DNA from 2 places in the Leifsonia sp. Y862 genome. Region 2 is predicted to be linked to the other one. Evidence: predicted binding sites of a transcription regulator. Region 2 holds the regulator's gene; the other holds the start of a gene.
The links. The regulator HrcA, encoded in region 2, represses chaperone genes, less so after heat shock. The targets are predictions, from matches to a motif close to TTNGCACTCGNNNNNNNCGAGTGCNAA.

Region 1 (5,871 bases), 930 kb from region 2:
GCAGGAATCATAGGTCCGGGCGACATCCGCTCTCGATCGGATCACGATAGCCCCGCGCAGCCGATACAACGACGCTGGGCGCCTCCCGAAGGAGACGCCCAGCGTGTGAAGCAGGTGAAGCGGTGAACGACTAAGCGGACTTAGAAGTCCATGCCACCGGTCGGGTCGCCAGCAGGAGCAGAGTTCTTCTCCGGCTTGTCGGCGACAACGGCCTCGGTGGTGAGGAACAGGCCAGCGATCGACGATGCGTTCAGCAGCGCGGAGCGGGTGACCTTTACCGGGTCATTGATTCCGGCAGCGATCATGTCAACGTACTCACCGGTCGCGGCGTTGAGGCCGTGTCCGACGGGCAGGTTGCGCACCTTGTCTGCAACAACGCCCGGCTCCATGCCGGCGTTGAGTGCGATCTGCTTGAGCGGAGCGTCGATGGCAACGCGCACGATGTTCGCGCCAGTTGCCTCGTCGCCGACGAGGTCAAGGACTGCCTTGCTCTCGAATGCGGCCTTGCCAGCCTGGATGAGCGCAACGCCACCACCGGCGACGATGCCCTCTTCGACAGCTGCCTTTGCGTTACGGACTGCATCTTCGATGCGGTGCTTGCGCTCCTTGAGCTCAACCTCCGTAGCGGCGCCGGCCTTGATGACTGCAACGCCACCAGCAAGCTTCGCGAGACGCTCCTGGAGCTTCTCACGGTCGTAGTCGCTGTCGGTGTTCTCGATCTCGGCACGGATCTGGGCGACACGGCCGGCAATTGCCTCCACGTCTCCAGCGCCCTCGACGATGGTGGTCTCGTCCTTGGTGATAACGACCTTGCGGGCGTTACCGAGAAGGTCGAGGGTCACGTTCTCGAGCTTGAGGCCAACCTCTTCAGAGATGACCTGACCCCCGGTGAGGATGGCGATGTCCTGCAGCTGCGCCTTGCGACGGTCGCCGAAGCCAGGAGCCTTGACGGCAACCGACTTGAAGATGCCACGGATCTTGTTCACAACGAGCGTGGCCAGAGCCTCGCCGTCGACGTCCTCAGCAATGATGAGGAGCTGCTTGCCGGTCTGGATGACCTTGTCAACGATCGGCAGCAGGTCCTTGATGTTGGAGACCTTGGAGTTGACGATCAGGATGTAGGGGTCTTCGAAGACCGCTTCCTGACGGTCGGGGTCGGTGACGAAGTATGCCGACAGGAAGCCCTTGTCGAAGCGCATGCCCTCGGTGAGTTCGAGCTCGGTGCCGAAGGTGTTCGACTCCTCGACGGTGACAACACCTTCCTTGCCGACCTTGTCGATTGCCTCAGCGATGATCGCGCCGATTTCGGCGTCGCCGGCAGAGATGGATGCGGTGGCCGCGATCTCTTCCTTGGTCTCGATCTCCTTGGCGCTGGCGATGAGTTCGGCGATGACTGCTGCAGTCGCCTTCTCGATGCCGCGCTTCAGGCTGATCGGGTCAGCGCCGGCTGCAACGTTGCGCAGTCCTTCGCGAACCAGTGCCTGAGCCAGGACGGTTGCGGTCGTGGTGCCATCGCCTGCGACGTCGTCAGTCTTCTTGGCGACCTCCTTGACGAGCTCAGCACCGATCTTCTCGTACGGGTCGTCGAGTTCGATCTCCTTGGCGATGGACACGCCATCGTTGGTGATCGTGGGAGCGCCCCACTTCTTTTCGAGCACGACGTTGCGTCCGCGCGGGCCGAGGGTGACCTTGACCGTGTCAGCGAGGATGTTCAGGCCGCGCTCAAGGCCACGACGGGCCTCTTCATTGAAAGCAATGATCTTTGCCATGTGTGTTTCTCGTCCCTCCCGGACGTTCCAAAAAAGTGGTGGGTTAGCACTCAAATAACGAGAGTGCTAAGTCGATTCTGGCACTCTGATGCCGAGAGTGCAAGTAATCGGCGGGCCGCTATGGCAGCAGTTCCACCGAGCCCTGGTCTGTCGGGACCAGCTCAATCCAGGTGTTGCCCGCCGCGAGTCGAATCGTGACGCCGCTGTCGTCAACCAGACGGATCGGAGCAGCCTGCGCGTCCTTGAACCAGGTCGCGTGAATGCTCTTGCCGCCGGTCGAGACCCACGCCTCTCCGGTGCCGATCATCGTCGTTTTCGGAACCTCTCCGTACGTCCAGTCGATCTCGACCCGCAGCACGACAACGTTGGTCGACGCCAGCTGATGGTCGTCGCTGTCGAGGTCGGGTTCACCCTCCTGCGACCGCAGGTATGCCCCGTCGGCTACCGACCACGTCCAGCTCGGCCACCGCGCGTCAGAGAATCGTGTGTTGATGGTGCCCGTTGGCACGCCATCGACAACGGCAGACGAACCGGAGGCAGTGGCTGCATACGCGAACTGCTGCAGAGGAGGAGTGAGCTCCGCGTGCTCGGCGATGAGTTCCCTGGCCTTCACCACGACATCGTGCGGAGAGTCCTTGCCATCGATCCGGTAGAAGAGGCCTGCCTCGTCATAGTCGAAGACCGCATTCACGACATCGGTGCGCTTCATCATGTCGATGAACTGCTCCTGGCCACCTGAGTAGGCGACGATGCCACCCAGTGGTGCGATGATGTCGGGGTCCATCGGTCGGATCGAGCGCACCGGCCCGAGGAGATCGGGGACATCTGACTGCCAGACTGCGACGTAGCGGGTGATGCCACCCTCCACGAGTTCTTCGAAGACGATGTCGGTGCGCTCCAGGCCGATCTGGGGGCGAGCGTCACTGTGGTTGTCGATCTTCGCGGCGAGCGACGGGTTCTGCAGGCTTCCCGCCGGAATGGTCGTCCCTCGGAGCGGTGCAAGTTCGGTGGCGTCTGGCTCCTCGTATGACGAGTGGCGCTGTGCGGCATCCGCTGTCGAAGCCGCCGATGGTTCGACGGCAGAGCAACCCCCAAGGAGCAGTGCGGCAGGCACGGCCAATGCAAACATCGAAACGAGAAGACGGGGGCGCGAGGAGGCTCTCAGGTTCGAAGTCACGACCCAAACACTAATGCCGCCCGGAGTACCGGACGGCGTTAGCTGGGGCGTGCCCCGAAATTTGCGTGCTAGATGTGAGGTGCTTGATACGAGGTGCTTGATACGGATGCCTGATACGGACTAGAGCGGACGAACCGCTTCAGCCTGCGGGCCCTTGGCACCCGTTCCAACCTCGAAGACGACCGCTTGGCCTTCTTCGAGGACTTTGTAGCCGTTCATGTCAATGGCGGAGTAGTGAACGAATACGTCCTGCCCTCCCTCGTCAACCGTGATGAAGCCGAAGCCCTTCTCAGCGTTGAACCATTTAACGGTGCCGTTCGCCATGTGTTACTCCCCTTGGTGCGTAGTGCGTGGTACATATCCACGTCCAGATACTAGCCAAACGCAGCCAAAAGAAAATAGCTGTGACCACCTTAAACGTCGCGAAATGGCAACAATTTACACGACGTTAATGCGATGGACCACCCGCCGATTCACGCGGTCGGCGGCACGGGTTCTGAAGGGGGGTGAGCCTAGCCTGCGGGAACGAAGTCGTTGCCCACCACGACGGTGATGGCCGCGCCGCTTTCCGCGAAGTCGGGTGACAGCAGGGTGGTGGCGCCTGGAATGGCGCTTGCAACGCCGAGTGCCGCTCCCTCGAGAGTCGGGTCCTGGTAGTACACGACGGTCGTCGGGACGTCTTCGGTGCTGGCGTTCGAGGTTGCGCCAACGCTCCAGCCTGCATCCGTCAAGGTCTGTCCGACGGCTGCAGCAACACCAGTGCCTGGCGTTCCGTTCAGCACCGTGATGCTGATGCTCGGGTCAAGAGTGGCCTCCGGTGTCGGAGCGACAGTTTCAGCCGGTGCTTCCTCTGTGGGAGCGGCTGCGGTGCTGCTCGCTGCGCCAGGCAACTCAAAGTTGAGCCTGTCGTTGAGGGCGAGAAGGCCGACGGCCCCCAGGCCGACGAGCACGATCGTCGCGAAGAGGGCCCAGGCGAAGGTGACCCAGCCTTTCCTTCTACTTCCGACGGCGCGGTGGGCTCCGACGCGTTCAGTCGTGTGCGGCAGGGTATCGAAGCGGTCTTTCGCAGGTTTTTTCGGCATCGTCAGTCTGATTCAGTCCTCGGTAGGGTGGTCACTCGGTTGGCTGGAGTCGGCGTTGATCGATCGGCGCGCCCGTGACTCTGCCCTGGCCTCACGCATCCGGTGCAGTCGATTCACCAACATCGGGTCATGGACAAGCGCGCCCGGATTGTCGATGAGCGCGCCTAATACTTGATAGTACCGGGCAGACGACAGCCCCAACTCAGAGCGGATGGCCTCTTCTTTGGCGCCGACATGCCGCCACCACTGTCGTTCAAAGGCCAGGACAGCCAGGTCTCGTTCTGACAGGTCGGTGTGCGTGGTCGCAGAACTCATCTGGGTGGCTGACCGCATTTGGGTGGCTGACTGCGCAGTGCCGTTCGACAGCGAGGTGCCCGCGCTTGAATCCTGTACGTTCCGCACCCGTGCCTCCTCTGTTGCCGCGTGGCTGGTCCGAGCCACTGGCACGGTTAGCGTCATCCTATTTGGGAGCGCCTGAGAGTTCGCGGAAGCGGCACGGCGCGCGGGCAAGTCGGCGGTGTCGCGCTGGAGCGTGCCGCGAGAGACCAGTGGAATGGAATGCCGAGGGGCTGCCGCGAGTTTAGGCTTGTGGAGTGTGTGAGCTGGCAGTTTCCAGCTCTGCTGACGAAGGGACGCACCATGGACTACGAAGTACAGAAGTCTGACGCCGAATGGCGTGAGGAGCTGACCCCTGATCAGTACGCGGTTCTGCGCGGAGCAGCGACCGAACGGGCCTGGACAGGCGAGTTGCTCGATGAGAGCCGCTCTGGTGTCTACACCTGCGGCGCCTGCAACGCCGAGTTGTTCAAGAGCGGTACCAAGTTCGATTCCGGATGCGGATGGCCGAGCTTCTACGAGTCAGTGCGCCCTGACGCGGTCGAGCTGATCGAAGATCACTCACTGGGCATGGCACGCACGGAAGTACGGTGCGCGAAATGTGGATCCCACCTCGGCCACGTCTTCGATGACGGCTTCGGCACCCCAACGGGCGACCGCTACTGCATGAACTCGATCTCGCTGAACTTCAAAGAAGCGTAAGCAGCACAGCGCCGTAAGTAGTACAGACGAGCCGCCGGATTCGCCTCAGCATGAGGTGAGTTCGGCGGCTTCGTTATGCGCTCGGCGCGGGTGGCGGAGCCGTCGAAGCCCTGACGATGAGGTCGGCTCGAAGTGGCTCCACCGGGCTCGCGTCGCGCTTCTCGATCATGTCGATCACCTGGGTTGCCGCTGCGCGCCCCACCTCTTCGAACGGCTGGCGCACGGTGGTGAGCGCCGGCGCGGCGTATGCAGCGAGTGCGATGTCATCGACGCTGACGACCGAGACGTCGTCTGGCACAGTGCGCCCGGCCTCGTGCAGCGCCCGAATGACGCCGAACGCCATCTCATCGCTGGAGACGAACACCGCGGTGGCGTCGGGGATCGCCGCGATCGTGCGCCCTGCCCTGTACCCGGACTCCGGGGACCAGTCGCCGGGGATCACCGGCGGCGGGGTCACTCCGCGTTCGAGGAGCACCGCTTCCCACTCCTCACGGCGCGCATTGGACTCCTGCCAGAACTCATCCCCTGAGACGTGCCAGACGGTCCGGTGGCCCAGATCGAGCAGGTGCTCTGTGGCCGCGCGGGCAATGGCGCGCTGGTCGACGAGCGCGTCGGTTCCGACGCCACCTGACTGCCGGTGGCCGACGGTTGGCGTGCGTTCGGTGCGCGTGCCGAGTGCCTCGGCGAGGAAGCCGACGGGCGCGAGGATCACGATCCCTTCTGCGCCCTGTCGCTCGAGGCGATCAAACGCACTGAGAAAGGATGCAGGGGCAGAGTGGTGCGGGACGCTCGCAGAGGTCACCGC
Region 2 (5,871 bases):
TCACCGTGATCACGATGTGTACGGGGGCCTGTGGGGCGATGTCCTCGAACGCGATGACGCGATCGGTTTCGGCCACAATGGTGGCCGGGATCTCGCGCGCGATGATGCGGCTGAAGATCGACGGTGCTGCACTCTCGGTATGGCCCGCGCTTGAAGAAGACATATCTCTATCTTAAGCGGCGCTTACCAACGGTGAAGCGTTGCGTTCAGGATCGCCAGGGCGGCCGGCCCGGCCGTCGACGTGCGGAGGACTGTCTCGCCCAGACGAACCTGGGTTGCCCCTGCCGCCTCGAGCATCGACAGCTCAGAGGGGGCGATGCCGCCCTCTGGGCCGACGACGAGCACGATGTCCCTGTCGTCGGGTGCACTGTCGTCACGTGCACTGTCGTCACTGGCACTGTCGTCGACGGTGAATTCGGTGAGTCGGAGTGACGCGGTCGGCTCCAGCAGCAGCATCCGCGTCTCGGCCGCGAGTTTCACCAACTGTTTGGTCGTCACGAGGTCGGCGACATCAGGCAGCCACGGGCGAATCGACTGCTTGCTCGCCTCGCGCACAATGGCAGCCCAGCGTTCCCTGCCCTTGGCGACCTTCGCGCCGTCCCAGCGCGAGATTGAGCGGGCGGCTGCCCACGGAATGACCCCGTCGACACCGAGCTCTGTCGCCGCCTGGATGGCCAGTTCGTCACGGTCACCCTTGGCGAGGGCCTGCACCAAACGGATGCGAGGGGTCGCCGCCGCGTGCAGCGTCGCTTCGTCGACGCGCAGCGTCAGCTCGCCGGACTCCGCCGTGACCACGGTGCCGGAGAGCACCAGGCCATGACCGTTTCCGAGCAGCAGCGACTCGCCGGGGCGAACCCGGCTGACCGTCACCGCGTGCTTGGCTTCGCTGCCGCCGATGCGCACAATGGCACCGGCGGAACAGTCTTCAGGGCGCAGCGATTCGTCCAGGTAGAAATGGGCCATCAGGATCTAGCCGAGGAAGCGATCGCGCAGCTTGGAGAACAGGCCCTGCTGGAACTGGCTGAGCTCTGGGGCGTGCCCCTTGTGCCTGGCCGCGAACTGCTGGATGAGTTCCTTCTCCTTGTGATCGAGCTTCGTCGGGGTGACGACCTGGATGCCGATCTTCAGGTCTCCTCGGCCGCTGCCGCGCAGCTTGGTGATGCCGCGGTCCTTGATGGTGAGGATCTCGGCGCTCTGGGTGCCGGGCTTCAGGTCGATCTCGATGTCGCCGTCGAGACCCTTGAGCGTCGTGGTCGTGCCGAGGATGGCATCCGCCATTTGCACTTCGAGCGTGCAGAGCAGGTCGTCGCCGTTGCGGCTGAAGATGTCGTGGTGACGTACCTTCATCTCGAGGTACAGGTCACCGTTCGGGCCGCCAGCGGGGCCGGCCTCTCCACTGCCTGGCATCTGCAGGCGGAGACCGGTGTCGACGCCGGCGGGGATGTCGACGGCCACGGTGCGACGGGCGCGAACACGGCCCTGTCCCTGGCAGGTGACGCACGGCGTTGCGATGATGGTGCCGTAGCCGCGGCAGGTGCCACAGGGGCTTGACGTCATCACGTTGCCGAGCAGGGAGCGCACTGCGCGCTGGATGCTTCCGGTGCCGTGGCAGATGTCGCAGGTGACGGGCGACGTGCCCGGCTGGCAGCAGCTGCCGTTGCAGGTCTCACAGACGATGGCCGTGTCGACCTCGAGGTCGCGGTGCGTGCCGAAGATGACCTCTTCGAGGTCAACCTCGACGCGGATGAGTGCATCCTGGCCGCGTTCACGACGTGAGCGGGGTCCGCGACTGCCGCCGCCACCGCCGCCACCGAAGAACGTCTCGAAGATGTCGCCGAAGTTTCCGAAGTTGCCGCCGTCGAATCCGCCACCGCCCTGGCCGCCCATGTCATATTGCTGGCGCTGCTTCGGGTCGCTCAGGACGTCGTAGGCGTGCGTGACGAGTTTGAACTGTTCCGATGCTTCAGCACCAGGATTCACATCGGGGTGGAGCTGCCTGGCAAGGCGACGGTACGCCTTCTTGATCTCATCGATCGTTGCGTCTTTGGAAACGCCCAGGACTTCGTAGTGGTCAGCCAAAAGCGGCTCTCCTTGTTGATCTGTGTGCGGGAAAGTGGATATAAAAGCTAGTTCTCACCGAGATGACGGGAGAGGTATCTGGCAACAGCGCGTACCGCAGCCATGTTGTTCGAGTAGTCCATGCGAGTCGGACCGAGCACACCCAGCCTGGCCAGGTCGCCGCCGGCTGAGGTGTATCCACTGGTGAGAACGGATGTCTCCCCCAGCCCGAATGACGCATTCTCACGTCCGATGCTCACCGAGACACCGTGCTGGTCGGCCACCATCTCACCGAAGAGGCGAAGCAGGACAACCTGCTCCTCAATCGCTTCGAGCACGGGGTAGATACTGCCACTGAAGTCTTCCTCAGTGCGCACCAGGTTCGCAGCTCCTGCCATCACCAGGCGGTCGTGGCGGTTCGCCCCGACCTGTTCGATGAGGGTGGACACGATCACGCCGAGCAGATCGGCTTCTACGGCAGGGCCGAAGTCGCCGGCATCCGTCAGCGTTTTGGCTGCCTCTGTCATGGTCGACCCACCGACAGACTGGTTGAGCCGGGCACGGATCGAGGCAAGCTGCTGCTCATCGACAGCACGGGGCAGGTCGATGACGCGCTGTTCAACCCGACCGGAGTCGGTGATCAGCACGGACAACACTCGGTGATCGGTCAGCGGCACGAGTTCGACGTGGCGAACGCGGGCGCGGGACAGCGACGGGTACTGCACGAGGGCGACCTGCTTCGTCAGCTGTGACAAAAGTCGCACGCTGCGAGCCAGGACCTCGTCGAGGTCGGAGGACTGACCGAGGAAGGTTTCGATCGCCTGGCGCGCAGCTGGAGTCAGCGGGCGCACATTGGCGAGGTGATCGACGAACAGCCGGTATCCCTTGTCGGTGGGGATGCGCCCCGACGAGGTGTGCGGTGCGGCGATCAGTTCTTCTTCTTCGAGCAGGGCCATGTCATTGCGAATTGTCGCGGCCGAGACGCCAAAGGAGTGCCTGTCGACGATCGATTTCGATCCGACCGGCTCGCGGGAGGCGACGTAGTCCTGAACAATGACGCGCAAGACTTCAAGGCTGCGTTCGGAAACCATGCTGTTACAGTCCCCTCTTCACTCGGCGTTCACGTCGGCGCTCGCATACTCTTCGCGTTAGCACTCGCATTGACTGAGTGCCAATCATATCGCGTCTACCTGTGCCTTCATTGATTGCCAACCGGAGTTTCACCGCAGTAGCGTTGGCATACAGAACGGCGCGCGAGATTGGCATGACCGCCTGGAGCGTGCAATCGTCTGAAAGGCGCGATCATGACTGATCCGGATGCACAGACTCCCCCAGAACCGCCAGACGGCGAGGAACAGCCGCCGCCCGGCTTCCGGCAGTCTTACGTTCCGCCGAACCCGAATACCACCCTGTCGACAATGGACGACCGGCAGTGGGCGTCCCTGGCTCATCTGGGCGGTATTTTGGGGTTCCTTCCCTCGCTCATCATCTGGCTTGTCTTCAGACAGCGCGGTCCGTTCACCAACGTGGAAGCCAAGGAAGCACTCAACTTCCAGATCACCCTGTCGATCGGGTACGTGGTGATCTACGTCGTCAGCTTCATCGTGACCGTCGTGACCTTCGGCCTGATCTCGTTCATCGGCCTGTTGTTCTGGGTGCTCTGGATCCTCGGTGTCGTCTTTTCCATCCTCGGCTTCATGAAGGCGAAGGATGGGTACCACTATCGCTACCCGTACGCCATCCGCTTCATCGGATAGCCGGCTTTACCAAATACGGGCTTGACCAATACGGGCTTGACCAAACAGTGGTCACGGAGCCCGCGGATGACGTAGCCACGCCAGACACGCGTATTCGTCCCCAATTGCGTCTCGCTCTGTCTGTACTGTATTGACTGGACATCACCGCGTTTTCCGCATGTCCGCGTTTCACTGCACGTCATCATTGCCCGCCCCGTGCGCGATCCAGCGCCATACGATCCCAGCGCCAAAGGAGACACCATGTCTGATGCACCTCCACCCCCTCCCGCCAACCCGTACCAGTCTCCCAGCCAGCTCAGCCCGGCTGACGAAAAGCTCTGGGCGACGCTCATCCACATCGGCGGAATCTTCTTCGAGCTGCTGCCCGCACTGATCGGTTACCTGGTCCTCAAGGATCGCGGCCCGTTCATTCGCCAGCACACCGCTGCGGCATTGAACTTCCAGCTCACCATGCTGATCGCGTACATCATCGGCGCCATCTTGACGGCCGTCTTCATCGGCATCCTGATCGTCTTCGCCGTATGGGTCGTGACGATTGTCTTCAGCATCATGGCCGCAGTCGCTGCCAACAAGGGCGAGGCGTACGTGTACCCGCTGTCGATCAAGTTCGTCAGCTAGCTCGCACTCTCGTGTGAGGCCGCACCGGCGGTCACGCGGAAGAAGCCGCTCACCAGGTCACGATCTGGTGAGCGGCTTCTTTCGTTGAGCGGATGTCGGAGCAGAACGTGAACGCGCGCTCGCGGCCCACGGTGCGCCCGGTGCGCGCTCGGGCCCCCTAGGAGCATGCTTCACGCGGGTCCTGATCATTCAACCGGGTGGGGTCTCGGACCAATACAGACACGGCCGGGTCGGTTCTGTTCAGCCCGTTTGCGGATGATCACGTCTATCGGCGAGTTGGTCTGCCATCCGGGTCGGGGACTTCGTGGCCACATGCCACCGCTGCTGCCCGTCCATCCAGATCGGGGCCTTCACCTGCGGCACCCCGTCGACCATCCGGATCTGCCACCCCGACCGGTGAATCGTTCGGTGGTGGAACCAGCACAGGGTCACTCCGTTACCCACCTCGGTGGGCCCGCCGAGCGCATCCGGGATGACGTGGTGAATCTCGGCCCACGCGGCCGGGCTCTGGCAGCCCGGGATGATGCAGCCGCCGTCCCGGAGGGTGATTGCACGGCGCTGCTGGCCGGAGAAGCACCGGTCGGTGACCCCAAGTTCGATGATCTTGCCCTTCGCATTGATCGTGACCGGTTGCACTCCCCCGGCACACGCCATCTGCTCCACCGTCAGCATTGAGATGGGTGCCACCTGCCCATCAATGTGACCGGCACCCGTGCCGGCCAGGAAGTCTTCCTGCCGCACGCTGACCAGCACGGTCGGGGCGGCCCCGCCAATCGAGGGTGCTTCGGCACTTCGCGCGGCAGTGTCAACGATCATCGTGAAGAGGTCGTGGCGCAGCTGGTCGCGGGTCCGATCGTCGTGCTCGAGCACGTCCCGGTCGATCTCTTGCTCCTGCTCCTCCACAGTCAGGAACTTGACCTGCGCGGTCCGCGGCGACATGTATGCATCCATCAACCGTTGGAACTTGGCGGCCGTCTCCGGCATCAACGCTCCCGACACGGGGATGAGTCCGTCGCGCTCGGTGCCGAGCCGGAACCCGCGGTTCAACATCGCCCGCTTCTCATCGGGCTCAAGACCGTCCGGGTCGATGAATGCCTTCCACACCTGCGCTTGCAGCAGCGTTTCATCCGCAGCCACCGGGGTCGTGGCCTCGTCGCCCGGCCCGATCGGTTGCCCCGTCGCCGCTGAGACGAGGGCTTCCTCGGCGAGTTGGATCTCACCGACCGCGATCCGGCCACGCAACGGGCTAAGTGCCGCAATGATCACTTCGGCACTGTCCCGACCGAGCAGCCCACTGGCCAGCCCGACCGCCACGGCCGGGAACTTCGCCGGGAACGCCGCCCCGTCCAACCCGTACTGGGTGCGGACGTGGTCGCCCAACCGGATGCGCTTGGCGATGGTCTTCGCCGACACGCTTGTGAGCCGTTCCAACAGCTCG

Region 1: groL (chaperonin GroEL) is a predicted target of HrcA. The motif match lies at 1,813-1,839, and genes of this name have one in related genera.

The regions. Positions count from the first base shown of each region.
Region 1 is NZ_JBYHFR010000001.1:1,693,965-1,699,835, forward strand. Features, by position in the region: gene groL (chaperonin GroEL) at 141-1,769, opposite strand; gene AC25Z0_RS07985 (DUF3048 domain-containing protein) at 1,888-2,898, opposite strand; gene AC25Z0_RS07990 (cold-shock protein) at 3,067-3,270, opposite strand; gene AC25Z0_RS07995 (LytR C-terminal domain-containing protein) at 3,459-4,028, opposite strand; gene AC25Z0_RS08000 (DUF3263 domain-containing protein) at 4,041-4,430, opposite strand; gene msrB (peptide-methionine (R)-S-oxide reductase MsrB) at 4,668-5,066, shown strand; gene AC25Z0_RS08010 (LacI family DNA-binding transcriptional regulator) at 5,140-5,871, opposite strand, start outside.
Region 2 is NZ_JBYHFR010000001.1:767,816-773,686, reverse strand. Features, by position in the region: gene AC25Z0_RS03665 (histidine triad nucleotide-binding protein) at 1-163, opposite strand, end outside; gene AC25Z0_RS03660 (16S rRNA (uracil(1498)-N(3))-methyltransferase) at 184-963, opposite strand; gene dnaJ (molecular chaperone DnaJ) at 970-2,079, opposite strand; gene hrcA (heat-inducible transcriptional repressor HrcA) at 2,127-3,149, opposite strand; gene AC25Z0_RS03645 (DUF4870 domain-containing protein) at 3,363-3,815, shown strand; gene AC25Z0_RS03640 (DUF4870 domain-containing protein) at 4,056-4,433, shown strand; gene AC25Z0_RS03635 (HNH endonuclease signature motif containing protein) at 4,674-5,871, opposite strand, start outside.